Regions from separate parts of the Psychrobacillus sp. FSL K6-4615 genome, predicted to be linked through region 1. Evidence: riboswitches for the same ligand, from Rfam matches in the RefSeq annotation. Region 1 holds a riboswitch; each other region holds the start of a gene.

Region 1 (3,156 bases):
TTGTAAAGTCATATTTCCACACCTAACTTTGCGTCAATAATTTTTATCACATCGTGGAAGTTCTCAAAAGGTTCATAGGGAATATTCAATTCATCGCATTTTTCGATTAAGAAATCCCTCGCAATAACGACATCACCTAATTTTGCTGCTTCAAGATCAGTGATGGAATCCCCAATCACAACGCTCACAGCATCTTGGTCAAGAAGGGTACGAATAATAGAGGGTTTACAGCAACCACAGCCTTGGCTAGTACATTGATCATCACAGCTATACGGAAACTCAATGTGAATTGTATCCTTGGAAAATTGGGATGTATTACAATAGACTCCTGTAAATGGCCCGAATGGTTCTAGTAGCTTGTGGACAAAAAAGTCTATGCCACCACTTACGATGTAGAGTGGTATGTTGTGTTTTTTTGCATAGGAGACAAATTCACTAAACCCATCACGGATGACTGCCTGCTTAAGCACAAAAGAGATAATGTCATCTTTTGACTCAACAGGAAGGAGTGTGAACATTTTTGCTACACCATCTCGTATGGAAATTCGTTGTCCTAAAATATCATCTTTAATAGATGTCCATTCTGGTGGAGCAAACTCTTTCATGATTGCCATAATGTTATCCTGATTGGTAATAGTTCCATCGAAGTCACAAAAAACTACAAGATTACTCATATTATCACCTCCATAATTCAAGTGCTGTGTTTAATTCACTCTGGGTTTTAGCTGCTTCTTCTAATGGAATACCTTCCAAAACAGCCGATACTGCCTGTCTAAAAGCCAAACCTCCTCCGGTTGCACCGGCCGGATGACCGTGTACTCCACCCCCGGCATTAATGATGCTGTCGATTCCATAGTCATTCATTAACAGTGGTACTAGACCAGGGTGAATGCCTGCAGAAGGCACCGGAAAGCTTTGTTTTACTTCACTAGGCTTTGTTAGTTCTTTCCCTAAAGAAAGAGCTACAGATTTTTCAAGTGCAACACTGCCATAAGGAGAAGGGAATAATGAAAAATCTGCTCCTGCATAGCGGGTAAGTTTACCAAGAACAAGTGCCGTGGAAACTCCATAAAATCCTGAGGACGTGAATGCTCCGCTATAAGCCGGATGAGCCATGAGTGGTAATTGAATCTCTTCGTCCTCTGCTAACTCCTGAAGAACGTCTAAACCGTATGCATGAACATTAAATAAGAGTGCATCTGCTCCAAGTTCCCGTGCTTTTTTGGCCTTGTCCTTTAGTTTGAATGTACGTCCCGACAAATTTACTGCGTATAGAGTACGATGACCAGTTTCTTCATAGACTTGTCTTAATACCTCTCGACCAGTAGTGATACGTGTTTCAAAAGAAGTGAGTGGATTGTCAAATAGGATTTCGTCATCTTTTACAAGGTCAACTCCACCAAGTGCTTGTTGCTTCAGTTGTTGCGCTAGGTACTCGATATCTCTTCCAATGACACCTTTGAAGATACTCATGATGAGTGGACGTTCATAAACTCCCAATCTTTCTCGGATACCTTGAATGCCGAAGCGAGGGCCAGGGAAATGGGATAATATATTTGTGTCAAATTCTAAATCCAATAATTTTACTTCTCCATCCAGAGATAGTTTGCCGAAAACGGTAGTTAAAATTGCTGGTATATCTGCTGAAAAATTTGCGGCAGGATAGAATACTTTAATTTCTCCTTTAATTCTTTCCGGATGAATGGGGTGAAGAATATTTTCAAATTCAGTAACCGATCGTACAGTTCCTTTATGTTTTTTTAGCTGTTCCTGTTCTAAAAAAGCTAAATTGGTCCAAGAACCAATAGTCAATCCAAGAGCAATATCATCCGCTTTTTTTTCAAAAGAACCAGACTTTCCGTATAGTTGATAGTGCGCAGTAATTCCACTCATTTTTTCACTCCTAATATTAGAAAAGCGTAAGTGTCTAGGCGCTAGAGCTAGACAGATAATATAAAAAACCTCTTCAAATAAGAAGAGGTTAATAGCTTAACAACTTCTTATCTCTCAGCCATTTGACTGCAAGAATTAGCACCGTGTTCATAATTGAATCGGTTGCCGGGTATCATAGGGCTTGTCCCTCCACCTGCTCTAAATAAGAAAAAATATTCAGTTTGTATTTAATAAATTATATTGATTATTCCATGCATTAAAAATTCTGTCAACAAGAAATTGAAAAATTATCATTATTCAAAATTGTATTGACATAGCTTTTTCTAATATGCTAGGATTCTAAACAAACATCATAGTTGTACCGCACTCTTATCAAGAGCAGGCAGAGGGATAATGGCCCGATGACGCCCAGCAACCGACCGTAATACCGTTGTGAGACGGGGCGCTTTATGCGCCGGAATGTAAAATTCCGTAAGGCACGGTGCTAATTCCATCAGAAAGTTTACTTTCTGAGAGATAAGAGGTTCAGAATCTCTTATTCTAAGCCTCTTTCTTTTGGAAAGAGGTTTTTTATTTTGTAAATGAGAGGACGATCATAATGGCGGTAGTAGCAATGAAAGAATATGAATCATTAACTAAAGAAACGGTAATTTCACTGGTGATAGAGTTATCATTATTTTCTAGCGAAGCTCCATTAGTTTGCGAAGAGATTGGTGATGGAAATCTAAATTATGTATTCCGTGTAACAGATGGATCCGGTGAGAAAGGCATTATTATTAAACAGGCCTTACCCTATGCAAAGGTCATCGGGGAGAGCTGGCCACTTACTTTGAAAAGGGCAAAGATCGAAGCTAGTGCATTACAAAAACATGGAGAATACGCAGTTGGATTAGTCCCAAAAGTCTATGCAACTGATGAAAGCTTAGCAATCACAATCATGGAAGATCTGTCTCATCTTGAAATAGTTCGTGAGGGCTTGATAAAAGGAAAGTCCTATCCTAAATTATCAACCGATATTGGCGAATATCTAGCCTTAACACTTTTCAATACTTCTGACTTTGTACTCCACCCCTTTGAAAAAAAGTCACTTGTTGTAGAATTTTCTAACCCCGAGCTATGTAAGATCACAGAAGACTTAATCTTTACAGATCCTTTTTTTGATCATGAAACAAATGACTTTGAACCAGCATTACAAGCAGAAGTGGAAGCTATTTGGAATAACAACTTGTTGAAATTGGAAGTAGCCAAGCTAAAAAGAAGTTT
Region 2 (3,156 bases), 600 kb from region 1:
AATATAATGAATTAATTCTAGAGACATGTCGTAACGGAAAAATGGTGTAATAATATAAATTCCGTTAAATAGTTCCGCTGCTGTATCGATTAATTCCTTCGATATTTGAATACCTTCTGCAGTAGCTCGCTCTCTATCCTCTCCACATAAACGCATACGCTCTAGCACCTCTTCAGACAATTTTATGCCTGGGACTTCATTGTGAAGGAATTCAGAATTTCGACTATTGGTTAGTGGCATAATTCCGATGAAAATAGGGGTTGATAAATGCTTGGTCGCTTCGTAAATCTCATGGATTTTTTCTTTCGAATAGACAGGCTGTGTGATGAAATAATCCGCCCCACACTCAATTTTCTTCTCTAGTCGCTTCACTGCACGGTCCAGCACACGAACATTCGGATTAAAAGCAGCTGCTACAGAGAAGTTAGCCTTTTTCCGTAGCGACTTTCCTGAGAAAGAAATACCTTCGTTTAATTGTTTGATCAGTTGAATCAGTTCTAAGCTTGATACATCATAAACACTTGTCGCCCCAGGAAAATCCCCAATTTTAGTCGGGTCTCCAGTAACTGCAAGAATGTCATGGATTCCAAGCGCATCCAATCCCATCAAATGAGATTGAAGACCAATTAAATTACGATCACGGCACGTAATATGAGCAAGTGGTCTAATATTTTTTTGGTGTTTTAACATCGAACCCATCGCCATATTACTAACTCGTGGAGAAGCCAATGAATTATCCGCCATTGTCACCGCGTCAATTCCAGTTGCATATAGCTTTTCTGCACCTTCCATGAATGTAGTCGTATCGAGATGACGGGGAGTGTCTAATTCAACAATTATGGTCCGTTCTGTTTTCGCTTTTTCATGTAGAGCTTGGGTATTAGTTGGCTTAGCATCTTGAATAATAATAGGCTTTCTTGTCTCTACTACTTTATTGGTAATAGGGGTTAAATGCCCAATATGTCTTTTCACTGCTTCAATATGCTTTGGAGTCGTTCCACAGCAACCACCTATTAAGCACACTCCTGCATCTCTCAAATATAATGCAGCTTTACCAAAGTACTCAGCATCGGATTCGTAAACTATGCGTCCTTCATCTATATCCAGTAAGCTCGCATTTGGATAAGCAGATAAGAATGCCTTTTCTGGCAGCTTTACTCCTTCAAATGCTTGAATTGTATGATGTGGACCTAGTCGACAGTTGACTCCCACAATGTTGGCTCCAATTGTTTCAAGCTCATGCAGCGCATCATTTAGAGGTAAGCCATTTTGCAAAATACCCGGATCATGCATAGACACTTGAGCTATTATCGGAATATCGGTAAGTGTACGAAGATAAGTCACAGTAGTCTTTAGCTCTTCGAAATCATAATAGGTTTCAAGTAATAGACCATCTGGATCTCCCGCCAACAATTGGATTGCTTGTTGGTCGAGTGAATGAATAATTTCTTGGAGTGTAGCATCACTTTTTCGAATTCCTCGAATCCCCCCAATAGTCCCGAGGACGAATTGGTTTCCAGATGCGGCAGCTCTTTTCGCAATTTGAATGGCAGCTTCATTTATTTCTTTCACTTGATTTTCTAGTCCATAGCGAGCAAGCTTAATAGCATTTGCTCCGTATGTATTCGTTTGAATAATATCTGCTCCGGCCGCAATATAATCCTGATGGATTTTCTCTATAATTTCCGGTTTTTGAATATTTAACTCTTCATTACAATAGTCAATTCCATAAGAGTACAGTAGTGTCCCCATTGCCCCGTCTGCTGTCAGTATTGACGTCTGTAACTTCTCCAATAAACTCATAGTGCATTCATCCTCCCATATAAAAAAGCCTTCTATGAAAAGAAGGCTTTACTAGTATGCAAGATACCACCTTCTCATCTTTCAAACTTTTGCAAAGTCTGCTGGATTTAGCACCTGACCAAATGAATGGCTGGTTGCTGAAGCGTCGTAGGGCCAGTCCCTCGGCTTCTCTTGATAAGAATTTCACTATTCAGTTTTCTAATTAGACATATCGTACCTTTATTCAACTAAAGCGTCAAGTTATATTTTGAACTTTCTATATTTTCGGAAGAACTGGGTTGAGCTGAGTTATTCCTGTGATTTCACACTATATTCGGGTGATTTTTGAGTATATTCTGGTGATTATCGTCTACATTCAGGTGATTCTAACAAACTTTCGGGTGTTTCCTTTTACCAAGTCCATTTATACTTTCTATCCCTAGAGGTTCCTGTGTGGGTTAGATTCATTGATTGTAGTAGTCTGTGGGCAATCTCGCTTGATTCTAAATGGAGAAAGGTTCTACATTGTTTGTTCGTTATCGTATCGCTAATTAGCATAAACCAATCCCTTATTGCTTTTTCATGAGCAATCTTATCGAAATGACCACAGATAGGACAAGTCCAACCATTTTTCCTTTTTACCATTCCATGAAAATTACACTTTTCACATCGTACCCCGCTTATCAGGTCTTCAGGTTTAATACCCCAGCGTGCACACATTGGAAAAGGAATGTAGGTTTGTTGGTCGACTACTATTTTTTCACTAAACTTTTGCATCTGGGTTGAATTATAATACATAGTTTCACGAGGTAGATTGCGTAAATAGACTGGGATCGTTTGCGGAAGAATAGCAATATGTTTTTTCGGAGGTTCAATTACTCTCACTTTCGGGTTGCTCAGAACAATTACTCCGTGGATTGGGATAGGCAATACATGTTCACCTAGCCACTCTTGAAGTAAATAAATATTTCGCGACAATTGAATTTCTGGGCTTTCAAAAACATCAATTTTCCCCTCATTTGTTTCACGCTCTAATAATGCAGGATTTTGTTTAAAAAATAATTTACCACTAATATTTTTACTTTCAAGAATAACTAAAAAATAAGGTGTCAGAAAGATAGCATCCATTTGAAATTTACCGTTTGAATTCAAACCTACACTTTCAACGAGAAAGTATTCAAATGGAAATGTATATTTTGCAAACACGTCCCTTATTCTTCTTTCTCCTTGCAAACCAGCTTTTGCCGCCCTTGCTTTTGCAATAATTATTTCCTTTTGCGGATGTGTATCATTTAATCGTTCCCCTAACATTTGTAGGCCCACTAAATTGTATTCTCTTGTATCTATTCTTGTAAGCAACCAACCACCCCCACC
Region 3 (3,156 bases), 1.2 Mb from region 1:
GAGACTACAATTTGGTTTAATACGGTAATTAGAGGGGATGTTGCTCCTACTATTATTGGAAGTAAAGTTAGTATACAAGATTTAAGTTGTCTGCATCAAAGTCCAAATAATCCACTCATTATAGAAGACGAAGTAACTATTGGACATCAAGTCACTTTACATAGTTGCACAATACGTAAAGGTGCATTAATAGGGATGGGATCCATTATTTTAGATGGAGCTGAAATTGGAGAAGGTGCATTCATCGGAGCAGGTAGTCTAGTACCTCCTGGCAAGAAGGTACCTCCCAATTCTTTGGCACTAGGAAGCCCTGCAAAAGTCGTTCGTGAGCTAAACGATGAAGATAAGGCCGATGTCCAAAGAATTATCCGAGAATATGTAGAAAAAGGACAATACTATAAATCCCTTCAAAAATAACATTTGTTAGTGATTATTTGTCTTGATTGATCGATTAATAACTTTCATCGATCGATTTTATGACTCAATCGATCGATTATTGGCATCCATTGATCAATTCTTATTATATTCCCCATGAAAAAAGGCTTTCCCTTATAGGAAAGCCTTTTTTGTTCATACTATTATAATCCAGCCATTTGTTTTAATTGTGCAGCTTTATCTGTTTTTTCCCATGGCACATCAATGTCTGTACGACCAAAGTGACCATAAGCAGCAGTTTGTTTGTATATTGGACGGCGTAGATCTAGCATTTTAATAATTCCTGCTGGACGAAGGTCGAATAGTTCACGAATATATGAAACTAATTTCACTTCTTCTACTTTTCCAGTACCAAAAGTTTCTACAGCAATGGAAACAGGTTTAGCTACACCAATTGCATAAGCAAGTTGTACTTCACAACGATCAGCAAGACCAGCGGCAACAATATTTTTAGCAACATAGCGTGCAGCGTATGCAGCAGAACGGTCTACTTTTGTTGGATCTTTACCAGAGAATGCTCCCCCACCATGACGAGCGTATCCACCGTAAGTATCTACGATAATTTTACGTCCTGTTAAACCAGCATCTCCTTGTGGTCCACCAATTACAAAGCGTCCAGTTGGATTGATAAAGTATTTTGTATTTTCATCTATTAAATTTGTAGGAACAATCGGATTGATCACTACTTCTTTAATATCTTTTTGAATTTGTTCTAACGTAATTTCCGGATGGTGTTGAGTAGATATAACTATTGTATCGATATGAACCGGATTATTGTTCTCATCATACTCTACAGTTACTTGTGTTTTTCCATCTGGACGAAGATAATCTAAAGTTTCATCTTTACGGACTTGTGCCAATCGATGAGCTAGTTTATGCGCTAAACTAATTGGTAACGGCATAAGCTCTGGAGTTTCATTACATGCATAACCAAACATTAAGCCTTGGTCTCCTGCTCCAATTGCATCTATATCAGAATCGCTCATTGATCCTTCTCTTGCTTCTAACGCTTGATCTACACCCTGTGCAATGTCAGGTGATTGTTCATCAATAGAAGTTAGCACAGCAGAAGTTTCTGAGTCAAAACCATACTTCGCACGTGTATAACCAATTTCTTTAATAGTAGAACGAACTACTTTAGGAATATCTACATAAGTAGATGTAGTAATTTCTCCAGCAACTAATACTAACCCTGTTGTTACACTCGTTTCACAAGCTACACGAGCATTTGGGTCTTCTGCTAGAATTGCATCTAGAATTGCATCAGAGATTTGATCACAAATTTTATCTGGATGTCCCTCTGTCACTGATTCTGACGTAAATAATCGACGTTGTGTCATAGATTGTTCCTCCTATATCCCGCGAGATTTCTCTCAAGAATTGATACGGTACTCATTCCCATGTCAAGCCATTCAAAATGTTTCATGCATTTTCTTCACATAATAGTACATGTAAGTTAAATGCATTGAAGTTAACTTGAAGCCGTTTCGGACTTGGCACACAAGGATAAAGGGCGATGTTCAATAAAAAAACCTCTCACTCACGTAAATATACATGAGGAAAGGTATTAGTATCATAAGCACCTTTCACTCTTATCAATCAAGGAATTTCACCTTGTCTCAGGTTTGGCACCTTTGTAATAAAGAAAATACTACAGGTTGCCGGGTTTCATAGGGCCTGACCCCTCCACCAGCTCGGGATAAGAGTATCCGTTCAATTTATCATCATACGTAAGTATGTATAATATGTCAACTATTTTTGTTTGTATTTTATACACAAACGAAAAAATTAAAAGTGAATAGTATAGACTAATGAACCTAATGTGTTATACTAATTCACATATCTAGAAAACTTCCTCTTTTGAAGAGGAAATATAAAAAAAGGATGGTATATTCAAAATGAATTCAATCGAAACAGTGAGTGAACTGAAAGCATTGTTAGCAGGAAATAACGTTAGCAGCCAATTGTCAGTGCCACAACTTGTGGAAAAAGCTACAACAAGAGGAGAAGCAGTACTAACTTCTACTGGTGCAGTTAAAGCTGAAACAGGAAAATATACTGGCCGTTCTCCCCAAGATAAGTATATAGTAGATGAAGCTATTTCTAAAGACAAAATCGATTGGGGCTCAGTAAACCAACCAATTTCTTCTGACATTTTCGATGCATTATATAAAAAAATGATTAACTTCCTAAACAAACAAGATGAAATATTCGAGTTTAAAGGATATGCAGGAGCAGACAAAGAATCACGTTTAGGTATTCAAATTATTAACGAATACGCTTGGCATAACCTTTTCGCTCATCAGCTATTCATACGACCAACACAAGAAGAACTTGCTACTCATACGACTGATTTCACTATTTTATCTGCTCCTAACTTTAAAGCAGATCCAGCGGTAGACGGTACTCACTCAGAGACGTTTATCATCGTATCTATGGAAAAACGCACAGTGCTAATCGGTGGAACTGAGTACGCTGGCGAGATGAAGAAATCGATTTTCTCTATTATGAACTACTTACTACCAGAACAGGACATTTTACCAATGCACTGCTCTGCAAACGTTGGGGATGATGGAGACGTTACATTATTCTTCGGATTATCAGGAACAGGGAAAACTACCCTTTCAGCAGATGCTGGTCGCAAATTAATCGGAGACGATGAGCACGGTTGGTCGGATAACGGTGTGTTCAATATCGAAGGTGGCTGTTACGCAAAATGTA
Region 4 (3,156 bases), 260 kb from region 1:
GTTATATTCGTCAATTACTGTATATTGCGCATTGTTTGCTGCAATAGGAGCTAAAGAGTAGCCGGCAGATGCAAAATCCTCTAATGATTTAATATGCTCATTTTCTTTTTTCAATACGAGACCGGCACTGCTTAGACCTAGGAAATCTTTAGGGAAAATAAACTTCTCGGTGCGTTCCTCTGTCCAAAATGCATTTTTTACACCTACTTGAAACTTACCTTGTTCCACTCCGATTAATAGATCATCGCTTGTCGTTCCTATATATTCAAATTCGTAGTCAGGAAGTAGTTCATCTACTAATTTCATAACTTCTACATCGTATCCCGTAGCATTTCCTTTATCATCTAACCAAGAAATAGGCTTAGATGCCATGTCATAGGCAACTTTTACTTTTCGAACATCTCCATCTTCTGAAGTCGTTGAAGCCTTTCCAGAACTACATGCAGCTAAAATTGTCACGGAGGCTAACCCTAATGCAGCCAATTTAAAGTACTTATTCATATTTAATCTCCTCGTTTCACTAATTTTTATTGTTATCTTCCTCTAACGCAGTTAGTGCAAGTTTTTTTATCGTCATATCATCCATAGGGGGATTATGGAGTCCTGCTCGAACATCGCGGTAATAACGTTGCAAGGGGTTTGTTCTTTGTAAGCTTTTGGCACCAACTAATCGCATCGCTTTGTCGACAATAGTGATTGCTGAATTAGTAACGATATGCTTTGCCACGCTTACTTCGTTGGTTAGAAGTTCTTTTGTAGATTCATTGTCATAAGAGGACGCAACTCCGTAAATGACGAGTCTAGCCTTCGTAAGCTCTAAATCTATTTCACCTAGTAGCTGCTGTACGTTTGGTAGCTGTGCAATAGAGCCATTCAAGCTATTGGGTGAATGGGTATTAGCAAAGTGGACTGCATAGTCTCTTGCAGCCTGTGCAATTCCAAGATAAGTTGCAGGTATATGAAGCAGCCAACCATTGATCTTCCCGCCACTAGCGAATTCAGGAAGCTCTACTAAATTGGATTTATGAACGGTTACATTGCTTAGTACTAAATCATTGCTGCTAGTTCCGCGCATGGAAACTACATCCCACGTTTCCTCAATGGAAAGCCCCTCCGTATCACGAGGTATAAGGAAAAAACCAATTCTTTCTTCTTCCTCAATCCAAGCAGATGTTAAAAAGTAGGATAGTACGGGGGAAGCGGTTGTGAATATTTTACGTCCGTTTAGTACCCAAGAATCTCCCTTTTTAATAGCGGTAGTACCAGGTCTGCCACCTCGTGTTGGACTACCTGTTTGTGCTTCACTGACGGAACGATTTATGAGTGCACCATTTAATACTTCTGTAGCGAAAAAGTCTAATCTTTCCTGTGTCCATAATTTTTTTTCGTATAGTTCGCCTACTACACCTAAACTCCACCCTACCGATAAGGCAGTATTTGCATCAAAGCTAGCAAGAATTTCCTGTGAAAGAACCATATCGTAGACAGAAAAACCTTTGCCCCCATACGATTCAGGTAGAGTTAGACTTGCATAACCTAGTTTTAATAAATCCTCCACATTTTCTTTTGGGAAAATAGAATTCTCGTCAATATCTGCTGATTTGCTTTTAAATTTGTCTTCTAATTCTTCCAAACGATTAATCCATTGCTGCTGTTTTTCTGTTTTGATGTATAAATTTATCACAGTTGCTATCTCCTTTAATTTAAACTATTCCGATTAGTTAAGTAGGTATTAAGAGGAAATAAAAAACCCATCTCAAAATGAGAAGAGTAAGTGGTTAAATAAATACTTATCTCTCAATTTCTTGCTGGAAGTAGCACCATACCATAGCTTTGGCGGTTGCTGAAGCATCATCGGACCAGTCCCTTCGCTTCTCTTAATAAGTAGTATGTAGTTGTTGAAATAATCTTACTACTTCATCTAGGTGAAGTCAATAGTAATTCATATTGCTTTAATAGGATTTAAATATGTAATTGAATTTATAGGTTTTTTAGAAAGTCATCCTGGGTATTAACAATAGGGAAGAGATAATTAGAGGAGGAATTTGTTTGGATAAGAAAGTAGCTGGAAATAGTAAAAATGAACAATTAGAAGAATTTCGAGTGGACGATCAAGGACAAGCAATGACTACAAATCAAGGACTTAAAGTTTCGGAGGATGAGTTTTCCCTTAAAGCAGGAGAACGAGGCCCTACTTTAATGGAAGACTTCCATTTTCGTGAAAAAATGACTCATTTTGATCATGAACGTATACCAGAAAGAGTAGTACATGCTAGAGGTTATGCGGCTCATGGGGAGTTTGAGGTATATGAATCTGCAAGTGAATTTACAAAAGCGAAGTTCTTGCAAACACCGGGTAAAAAGACTCCTGTATTCGTGAGGTTCTCCACTGTGGCAGGATCACGTGGTTCTGGAGAGTTAGCACGCGATGCTCGTGGCTTTGCAACAAAATTTTATACGGAAGAAGGAAATTATGATTTAGTAGCAAATAATATCCCTGTCTTTTTCATACAAGATGCTATTAAATTTCCAGACCTAGTACATGCTTTAAAACCAGAGCCCCATAATGAAATTCCACAAGCTGCTAGTGCTCATGATACGTTTTGGGATTTTGTTGCCAACAATCAGGAGTCAGCACATATGGTCATGTGGACAATGTCTGATCGTGCCATTCCTCGTAGTTTCCGAATGATGGAAGGGTTCGGTGTAAATACATTCCGTTTCGTTAATGATGCGGGTAAATCCCATTTTGTGAAGTTTCATTGGAAGCCGTTGCTTGGTACCCACTCAGTTGTATGGGATGAAGCGCAAAAGATAAATGGGAAAGATCCAGACTTTCACCGTCGCGACCTATATGAGGCGATTGAGAATGGGGACTATCCAGAGTATGAATTCGGCGTACAACTCATCGCAGAGGAAGATGAGTTTAAATATGACTTTGATATTTTAGACCCTACTAAACTATGGCCTGAGGAAGAAATCCCAGTTAAAATTCTAGGGAAAATGACATTAAATCGCAATGTAGATAATGTATTTGCTGAAACCGAGCAAGTAGCATTCCATCCAGGGAGTGTTGTCCCGGGAATTGATTTCTCTAATGATCCTCTACTTCAAGGGCGATTATTCTCATATACAGATACACAATTAATACGTCTT

Evidence for each region. Region 1 has a riboswitch for S-adenosylmethionine ahead of mtnW (2,3-diketo-5-methylthiopentyl-1-phosphate enolase). Riboswitches for the same ligand answer to the same signal wherever they lie in the genome.
Region 2: it holds a riboswitch for S-adenosylmethionine, as region 1 does, so the genes downstream of both, MKX53_RS15190 (bifunctional homocysteine S-methyltransferase/methylenetetrahydrofolate reductase) here and mtnW (2,3-diketo-5-methylthiopentyl-1-phosphate enolase) in region 1, are expected to answer to the same signal.
Region 3: it holds a riboswitch for S-adenosylmethionine, as region 1 does, so the genes downstream of both, metK (methionine adenosyltransferase) here and mtnW (2,3-diketo-5-methylthiopentyl-1-phosphate enolase) in region 1, are expected to answer to the same signal.
Region 4: it holds a riboswitch for S-adenosylmethionine, as region 1 does, so the genes downstream of both, MKX53_RS16890 (acyl-CoA dehydrogenase family protein) here and mtnW (2,3-diketo-5-methylthiopentyl-1-phosphate enolase) in region 1, are expected to answer to the same signal.

The regions. Positions count from the first base shown of each region.
Region 1 covers NZ_JBBOYQ010000001.1:3,630,587-3,633,742, reverse strand. Annotated here, with positions in the region: gene MKX53_RS18405 (methylthioribulose 1-phosphate dehydratase) at 1-12, opposite strand, end outside; gene MKX53_RS18400 (2-hydroxy-3-keto-5-methylthiopentenyl-1-phosphate phosphatase) at 9-674, opposite strand; gene mtnW (2,3-diketo-5-methylthiopentyl-1-phosphate enolase) at 679-1,893, opposite strand; SAM riboswitch class I at 1,998-2,102, opposite strand; SAM riboswitch class I at 2,260-2,416, shown strand; gene mtnK (S-methyl-5-thioribose kinase) at 2,492-3,156, shown strand, end outside.
Region 2 covers NZ_JBBOYQ010000001.1:3,034,066-3,037,221, forward strand. Annotated here, with positions in the region: gene MKX53_RS15190 (bifunctional homocysteine S-methyltransferase/methylenetetrahydrofolate reductase) at 1-1,803, opposite strand, end outside; SAM riboswitch class I at 1,875-1,984, opposite strand; gene MKX53_RS15195 (nuclease-related domain-containing protein) at 2,194-3,141, opposite strand.
Region 3 covers NZ_JBBOYQ010000001.1:2,463,790-2,466,945, forward strand. Annotated here, with positions in the region: gene MKX53_RS12245 (gamma carbonic anhydrase) at 1-417, shown strand, start outside; gene metK (methionine adenosyltransferase) at 579-1,775, opposite strand; SAM riboswitch class I at 2,025-2,141, opposite strand; gene pckA (phosphoenolpyruvate carboxykinase (ATP)) at 2,334-3,156, shown strand, end outside.
Region 4 covers NZ_JBBOYQ010000001.1:3,375,122-3,378,277, reverse strand. Annotated here, with positions in the region: gene MKX53_RS16895 (transporter substrate-binding domain-containing protein) at 1-501, opposite strand, end outside; gene MKX53_RS16890 (acyl-CoA dehydrogenase family protein) at 521-1,684, opposite strand; SAM riboswitch class I at 1,788-1,887, opposite strand; gene MKX53_RS16885 (catalase) at 2,050-3,156, shown strand, end outside.